Regions from separate parts of the Cellulosilyticum sp. genome, predicted to be linked through region 1. Evidence: predicted binding sites of a transcription regulator. Region 1 holds the regulator's gene; the other holds the start of a gene.
What was found. Region 1 encodes HrcA, which represses chaperone genes, less so after heat shock. Its sites were predicted from a motif close to TGTTAGCACTCNNNNNNNNNGAGTGCTAACA; they were not measured.
Positions count from the first base shown of each region.

Region 1 (4,447 bases):
AAAAGAAGGTAAGAAACGTATGCGTCAAGTAGGTAACGTAGAAGTACCACAAGAAGCCTTCATGAGCGTACTTAAATTAGATGAATAAAAAATTTAAAGTGTTAAAAATTAAAATTAAAAGAGGAACTTAAAATGGAAATCGGGCTTTATATTCATATCCCATTTTGTACATCAAAATGTTTTTATTGTGATTTCTTATCTTTTCCTAAAGAAGAGATGCAGGAAGCTTATATAAATGCTTTAGTTAAAGAAGTCGAAAACTATGGGAAAATGTTAGATGCTGCGGTAGCTATTAAGTCTATCTTTATAGGTGGTGGTACCCCAACGGTACTACCGCCTTTTTTATTAGACAAACTAGCAGCAACTATTACAAAAAACTTTAAATTAATACCAAATGCAGAGTGGACCATCGAGGCGAATCCAGGAACACTGACTAAAGAAAAAGTAGAAGTCATTGCAAAATATCCGATAAATCGTATTAGCATGGGACTTCAGACGACGCATGATTATCTTCTAAGGAAGATTGGCAGAAAACATACCTTTAAAGATTGGGAAGAAAGCTTACATCTTGTCAAGACTTATACAAATTGTGCAGTCAATGCAGATTTAATGTTTGCATTACCAGGTCAAACTTTAGAGGAATTTAAGCAAACACTTGAAACAGTCACAAAATATGATTTGGAGCATCTGTCTGTTTATGCCCTCATTATTGAAGAAGGGACTTGCTTTGGGAAGCGTTATGAAGAAGGTAAATTAGAAGAAGTGTCAGAGGAATTGGACCGTGAGATGTATCATTTAGCCCAGAGCTATTTAAAGCAATGCGGTTATCATCAATATGAAATTTCTAACTGGGCAAAACCTCATAAAGAATGCCAGCATAATATTGTATATTGGCAACGCATACCTTATTTAGGATTAGGGCTTGGGGCAAGAAGTCTTTGGAACAATATCCGTTATGCTAATGAAGAAAATCTTAAGGCGTATATTGAAGCAGCAGGAGATGTCCACAAAATTCGTCATGAAGAAGAAAAACTGACAGAAGAAATGTGTATGGAAGAATATATGTTTCTAGGTTTAAGACTCCTTGAAGGCATTTCAGAAGATGACTTTGAAAAACAGTTTGGACAATCTGTCTGGGATGTTTATGAAGAGCAATTAAATAAATGGATAAAATACAAGGTTCTTGTAAAAGATAAAGGTAGGATAAAATTGACGCCTTATGGCCTAGATGTATGCAATGAAGTGTTTAGTTCATTTCTTATGACATAACAAAGTCCGAATTAACAGGGATTTGCTAAGGCAAAATCTTGCTAATTCGGACTTTGTAAATATATGTAATAATTTTTAAAAATAATTGCAGAAGGTTATTGACAATTATATTAAGAAGTGATATCTTTAGATTGTAGTTAGCACTCGGCTTTAGTGAGTGCTAACAAAAAGAAGGAAGTGATGATATGGATATGAATGAACGTAAGCTAAGAATACTAGAAGCCATCATTCGTGATTATATCCAAACAGGTGAGCCTGTTGGTTCAAGAACCATTTCTAAAAAGTATGACTTGGGCGTAAGCTCAGCGACAATTCGTAATGAAATGGCAGATCTTGAAGAGCTTGGTTTCATTGTGCAACCCCACACTTCCGCTGGAAGAATACCTTCAGATAAAGGTTATCGCCTTTATGTAGATGGCATGATGCAACGTACAAATATTAGTCCAGATGTGGCAAAAATCATTGGGAATATGATTCAACAGAAAATTACACGCATTGATGATTTAGTTGAAGAAACTGCAAAGCTTATCGCAATGCTTACCAATTGTGCCACTATTGCATCGACACCGCCTATTAGTCAAGTGCGTATTAAGCACTTACAGCTTGTTCCGGTGGATGAACAAAGTGTGGTCTGTGTTATAGTTACAGACACTAATAGTGTGAAAAATCACATGATTAGCACACCGAAAGCTTTAGATGCTAATATTTGTATGGCACTTACAAATATTCTTAACGAGAGTCTAAAGGGCAATGCACTGAGTCAAATTAGTTTAGACAAGATTCGTTTATCAATTGAAGAAAAAATGAAAGAATATGGTGGTATTGCAAGCAGCGTTTTAGATGCTATTGCCAATACTTTAAAAGAAAGAGATTTACCGAATATCTTCATACGCGGTGCCAATAACATTCTTGATTTTCAGGAATTTAATGATAAAGAGAAGGCGAGAGAACTGTTTAAACTTTTAGAAGAAAAACCATATCTTGCAAAAATCTTAGATCATAATCCACCAAATCAGATTACAATTCGTATTGGTGAAGAAAATACTTTGACACCGATGAAAGATTGCAGTGTCGTAACAACAAGTTACAGCATTGGTGAATATACCATTGGTAACATTGGTATTATAGGACCAACACGTATGAATTATAGTGAGGTAGTCTCAGTGTTAGAATATGTTTCTCATCATATTACAAATATGCTAAGAGGACTTAATGATGGTGATACAAAGGCATAACAACAAGGTGTAACTAAAACATAAACGTTCTTAGTAGGAAGGGTGAAACAATGGAAGAAAATAAAGATTTAGAACAACCATTACAGCAAGAAGAAGTAGCAGCAGAGCAAACAGTAGAAGCTGAATCTTCAGAGGTAGAAGCTAAAGAAGAAAGCACAGCAGAAGAAACAAAAGCTGAAGATAAAGCTGCCGAATATTTAGATCGTCTTCAACGTTTAATGGCAGAGTTCGATAACTATAGAAAACGTAGCGAAAAAGAAAAGTCAGATGCTTATGATTTCGCTGTAAGTAACACTGTAGCAGAGTTATTACCAATTATTGATAACTTTGAACGTGCTCTTAAGATTGATAGTACAGATAAAGCATTATATGCAGGTGTACAAATGATTTATAAACAACTTATGAGTGCACTTGAAAATTTAAAAGTAACACCTATTGAAGCACTTGATAAAGAATTCGATCCAAAGCTTCATAATGCAATTATGCACATAGATGATGAAGCATATGGGGAGAATATCATTGTTGAAGAACTTCAAAAAGGATATTTATATAAAGAAAAAGTAATTAGACATAGTATGGTTAAAGTAGCCAATTAATGATAGGAGGAATTAATCATGGGTAAAATAATAGGAATTGACTTAGGAACAACAAACTCTTGTGTATCAGTAATGGAAGGTGGAAAACCAGTTGTTATCGTAAATGCAGATGGTAATAGAACAACTCCTTCAGTTGTAGGTTTCAGTAAAACAGGTGAAAGACTTGTAGGGGACGTAGCAAAACGTCAAGCTGTTACAAATCACGAAAGAACAGTTATTTCAATTAAACGTCATATGGGTACAGATTACAAAGTAAACATTGATGACAAAGCATTCTCACCACAAGAAATTTCAGCAATTATTCTTCAAAAATTAAAAGCAGATGCTGAAGCTCATCTTGGTGAAAGTGTAACAGAAGCTGTTATTACAGTTCCGGCTTACTTCACAGATAGCCAAAGACAAGCAACAAAAGATGCTGGTCGCATTGCTGGTCTTGATGTAAAACGTATCATCAACGAACCAACAGCAGCAGCACTTGCTTACGGTCTTGATAACGAGCACGAACAAAAAATCATGGTTTATGACCTTGGTGGTGGTACATTTGATGTATCTGTAATCGACATCGGTGATGGTGTTATCGAAGTACTTGCTACAAGTGGTGATAATCACCTTGGTGGAGATGACTTCGACCAAAAAATCATTGATTTCTTAGTAGAAGAATTCAAAAAACAAGAAGGCATTGACCTTTCAACAGATAAAGTTGCTATGCAACGTTTAAAAGAAGCTGCTGAAACAGCTAAAAAAGAACTTTCACAAAAAACAAGTGCAAACGTTTTAATTCCATTCATCTGCAGTGGTGGTCAAAGCTTAGACGTAACAATTACAAGAGCTAAATTTGATGAATTAACAGCTGACCTTGTAGAACGTACAATGGGACCAGTTAGAACAGCTTTAAATGATGCAGGTCTTAATGCTTCAGAACTTGACAAAGTATTATTAGTTGGTGGTTCAACACGTATTCCTGCTGTTCAAGATGCTGTTAAACGTATCACAGGTAAAGAACCATTCAAAGGAATTAACCCAGATGAATGTGTAGCTGTAGGTGCTGCAATTCAAGGTGGTAAACTTTCAGGTGAAGCTGGTTCAGGCGATATTCTTCTTCTTGACGTAACACCTCTTACACTTGGTATTGAAACAATGGGTGGTGTAGCAACACCAGTTATTCCTAAAAATACAACAATCCCAACTAAAAAATCACAAGTGTTCTCAACAGCAGCAGATAACCAACCAGCAGTTGATATTCATGTTGTTCAAGGTGAAAGACCAATGGCTAATGACAACAAAACACTTGGTAACTTCAAATTAGATGGTATTATGCCAGCTCCACGTGGTGTACCTCAAATCGAA
Region 1 covers NZ_CEVXFV010000012.1:79,442-83,888, reverse strand. The annotation lists gene lepA (translation elongation factor 4) at 1-88, shown strand, start outside; gene hemW (radical SAM family heme chaperone HemW) at 133-1,269, shown strand; gene hrcA (heat-inducible transcriptional repressor HrcA) at 1,455-2,504, shown strand; gene grpE (nucleotide exchange factor GrpE) at 2,555-3,100, shown strand; gene dnaK (molecular chaperone DnaK) at 3,119-4,447, shown strand, end outside.

Region 2 (4,447 bases), on a different contig from region 1:
GTTTTGGTGATTATTATACAAGAAAGGGATTAGACCATAAACAAAGAGAAATGATTATCTTCTGCTTTTTATATGCTCAAGGGGGCTGCGAGATGCAGCTTATTAGTCATGCAGCGGCGAATATGAGAATTGGAAATGATAAACAGTTTCTAATTAATATTATTTCACAGTGCATTCCTTTTATAGGCTATCCAAGGTCTTTAAATGCACTAAGGTGTGTAAATGAAGCAGTAAAGCAGGATGAAAAATAATTCTAAAATAGCGCAAAGGTTAAAAATAGCATTCACTAATTCAATATTGGTGAGTGCTGTTTTTTGTGTGTCACATGTAGTTACTATGGATTTAAAGAAATCTTTGATAGTTTGAAGGATACAAATCATGATTGTGATAAATAATATTATGTAATATGACAAAGGAAAAATGAGAAAGAGGTGTATATAAATATGTGCACAGCACTAAGTATTCAATCTAAGGAAGAAAAAATCTTTTTCGGAAGAAATATGGATTTGGCGTATAACTTTAATCAGTCACCAGTTTTGTTACCCAAAAATTATCAATATCAGGATAAGGTGACAGGTGAAAGCGTGCATATAAAAAGAGCAATATTAGGGATGGGGGCAGTGATAGATCAACATCCTGCTATGGCTGAAGCTATGAATGAAAATGGGCTTGCCTGTGCTGGATTAAATTTTGCACGCTATGCTTATTTTGAAAAGACAATCAAAGAGAATAAGAAAAATATTGCACCTTATGATTTTATATTATGGGTATTGTCAAACCATGATACAGTAGAGGAAGTAGCACGTGAAATGGAGAATATCGAGTTGGTGGATGTTCCTATTAATGAGAAAACACCAATCCCTACGCTGCACTGGATGATTACAGATAAAAGTGGAAAATCGTTAGTGGTGGAAAAGACAAAAGAAAGGTTAAGTGTCCATGAAAATCCAGTAAATGTCATGACGAATGATCCTACCTTTGACTGGCATGTTACGAATTTAAATGAATATATGAAGTTAGAGCCTAAGCACCCAGCCATTGTAAAATGGGGAGAAAAGGAATTAAAAGGGCTTGGTATAGGGGCAGGAACGCTAGGGATGCCGGGTGATTTTGCTTCTGTTTCTAGATTTGTAAGAATAGCTTATGTAAGATCACATATGACGGAGATTAGGAATGATGCAGAAGCATTAGCACAGTTTTTCCACATGCTTGATTATGTTGAGATGGTTAAGGGTGGTGTGATAACAGAAGAAGGGCAAGAAGATATGACATTATATTCTTCATGTATGGATTTACAAAAGGGCATTTACTATTATAAGACATATGAAAATAACCGTTTAAATGCAATAGATATGTTTAAGGAAAGTCTTGATAATGGCAAAATGAAAATTTTTCCATATGCGGCAGTGCAAGATGTTAATTATCAAAATTAGGATGATATGAAGAAGTAGAAGAAGAGTAAGAGATAAGAAATAGCATTCACGAATTAAAGGTGTGAGTGCTATTTTTAATAAGGAAATAAATACAAATTGACGTATCATGAAATAGAAGGTATAATAATAACATATTCAGTAGTTGTTTATAGCTTTAATTTTGATTTACATGTTATTAGAGATTATATACATTGCTTGATGTAATCTGTAATATTATGTGAATTTTTAGTTCCATTTTCATTGCAGAAATTTATATTAGGAGGTACCAACATGACAGGTACAGTTAAATGGTTTAATGCAGAAAAAGGATTCGGTTTCATTCAAAGAGAAGATGGAGATGATGTATTCGTACATTTCTCAGCTATCCAAGGAGATGGATTCAAAACTCTTGAAGAAGGACAAAAAGTAAACTTCGATATTACTAAAGGGCCACGTGGCGCTCAAGCAGAAAACGTTACAAGAGCATAATTTTGTAACCAAAAAGGTATAAGCTAAATTTTAGCTTATACCTTTTTTTGTTAGATAAAAATACTGTTAACTAAAGATAAAGAGGATAGAGAAAATTGAAAAGGGGAAGGGCTTATTTTGTTTTGCGTGATTGAGTTTTTAATGGCATTAGGTGGAATTGAGAAAATAGCGAGTTAAGGCCCTAGGGGTAATTGCAAGGTGTATTATAAAATTTTTAAAAAAATTAGCACTCACCTGTTGACAGTGCTAACAAACGGTGGTATATTATATTCAGAACAAAGGAAGAGGGAAATAAAAAAGTAACACTCAAATCCCAAGTTCAAAAAATCAAAAAAATTAGTTTCACCACGGCATACATTGTCGCTTATAAAAAAGGAGGAATGACTTATGTTAATGCCTAGTATTTTTGGAGAAAACTTATTTGATGATTGGATGGATTACAAATTCCCAGATATTGACAAAGCTTTATATGGTAAACATGCAAAACAACTTATGAAAACTGATATCAAAGAGACAGATGAAGGTTATGAAGTTGCTATTGATTTACCAGGCTTCAAGAAAGATGAAGTGAATGTAGAGCTTAATAACGGTTATCTAACCATTAGTGCAGCTAAAGGACTAGATAAAGAAGAAAAAGATAAAAATGGCAAATACATTAGACAAGAACGTTATGCAGGTAGTATGAGCCGAAGTTTCTATATAGGTGAGAATATCACAGAAAAAGATATTCATGCTAAATATGAAGATGGTATCTTAAAACTCGATTTTCCAAAAGAAGAGAAGAGAGTAATAGAAAATAAACATTATATTGCAATTGAATAATAGTTAGGCAGTAGCCTATTTAACATAAATGCTCCAAAGGAGAAATCCTAAGGAGTATTTTTTTGTGTAATAAATAAAAATTATACTAAGTTATAAAATTTTATTATTTATTGTCGATAAATAGTACATATGTGTTTTGGGTACGAAAGAATTATTAAGAGGAGAGAAGGGCATGAAAGATAAGATTAATAGTAAAAAATATGGGAAGCTACAGAGCATTAAAATGCAGTTATTAATGGCATTTTTTGTACCAGTATGTTTTGTGATTCTAGTAGGCGTAACAGCCTATAATAAAGCATCTAAGGGAATCATTGAAAACTATAAAGTAGCTACAGAAAAATCTATTTATATGACAGCAGAGTATGTGAGTTATGGGTTTGAAAATGTAAAAACTATAGCAGTAGACTATCTAACAGATGCAAACTTAACTCAGTATTTGAAGGGAAAGATGGCGGATGATGCAGTAGGACAAGTCGAGTTTACTGATAGTGAGAAAGCAACACTAATTTCTAAAAACTTATCTACACCGTTTATATCTAATATTTATTTGTTTTCTAATGATGTCTATTCATTATCTACAAGTGCAAATTCTGTCACAGGATTTTATGATACCTATAAAAGTACTGACCAGGGAAAACGGATACTAGAAGGAGAAAATGTGTATCATTGGGTAGGCGAAAGTTCTAATATGGATGAAGTATTTGGCGTAGATTCAGAAAGCTATGGGATAAGATTAATCAAACGCTATTATGATACAGAGGCTTGTGTTGTCATTGATGTAGACAAGAATAACCTTCAAGATATACTAAGTAGGTTAGAACTTGGCGAAGGAAGCATGGTGTCGCTTATATCTAGTGATGGTGTAGAGTTACTTCAAACAGGCGAGAAGAAGAATATGATTTATGGTACAGATTTTTATAATATGGCAAAGGAATCTAGCTACCAAAGTGGTTACATAGAAAAAGTAAAATATGATAATAACTCATATATGTTTTTATTTGCCAAGATTGAAAATGCAGATGCAATGATAGGTGCACTTGTACCAACTAAGGTTATTACAGCGCAAGCTGAAGACATAAAGTATTGGACAATTATTATTGTTATTATAGCAAGTATTATAGCGGTCATAATAGGGATTAAGACGGCTATGGGTATTAGCAGCAGTATTCATAAGGTAACAGATACTTTAGGACTAGTAGCTGAAGGAGATTTAACCGCCAAGTTAGAGATTGAGCGAAAAGATGAATTTGCAGTACTGGCAGACCATATTAATCATATGATTGAGCAAATGAAGGGATTAATATCAAATGTCAATGAATTAGGGGGTGTCGTTTCTAATTCTGTTCAGAATATGGTAAGTTTCACAGGACAGTTTACGCAGTCTACAGAGCAAATTGCTGTAGCGATAGATGATATAGAAAAGGGACTTACACAACAAGCAACAGATACAGTAGAGTGTGTGGATCAAATGAATGGATTATCTACAACGATTAACCAGGTGCATACACAGACTCAGGCGATTCAAGAAATTACTGGAGAAACAAGCCGAGTTATTGGAGAAGGATTTGCACATATGGAGATATTAAATAGCAAATCTAAGGAAACGACAACGATTACTAAAGATGTTATTGAAACAATGGAGATGCTTCAAGAGAAGTCTAAGGCAATTGAATCAATTATTAATGTGATTAATGGCATTGCAGAGCAAACTTCATTATTATCGC
Region 2 covers NZ_CEVXFV010000036.1:17,177-21,623, reverse strand. The annotation lists gene AC1VAQ_RS14385 (carboxymuconolactone decarboxylase family protein) at 1-251, shown strand, start outside; gene bsh (choloylglycine hydrolase) at 444-1,433, shown strand; gene AC1VAQ_RS14375 (cold shock domain-containing protein) at 1,704-1,901, shown strand; gene AC1VAQ_RS14370 (Hsp20/alpha crystallin family protein) at 2,289-2,723, shown strand; gene AC1VAQ_RS14365 (methyl-accepting chemotaxis protein) at 2,896-4,447, shown strand, end outside.
Region 2: a site for HrcA is predicted at 2,123-2,153, ahead of AC1VAQ_RS14370 (Hsp20/alpha crystallin family protein). Genes of this name have one in related genera too.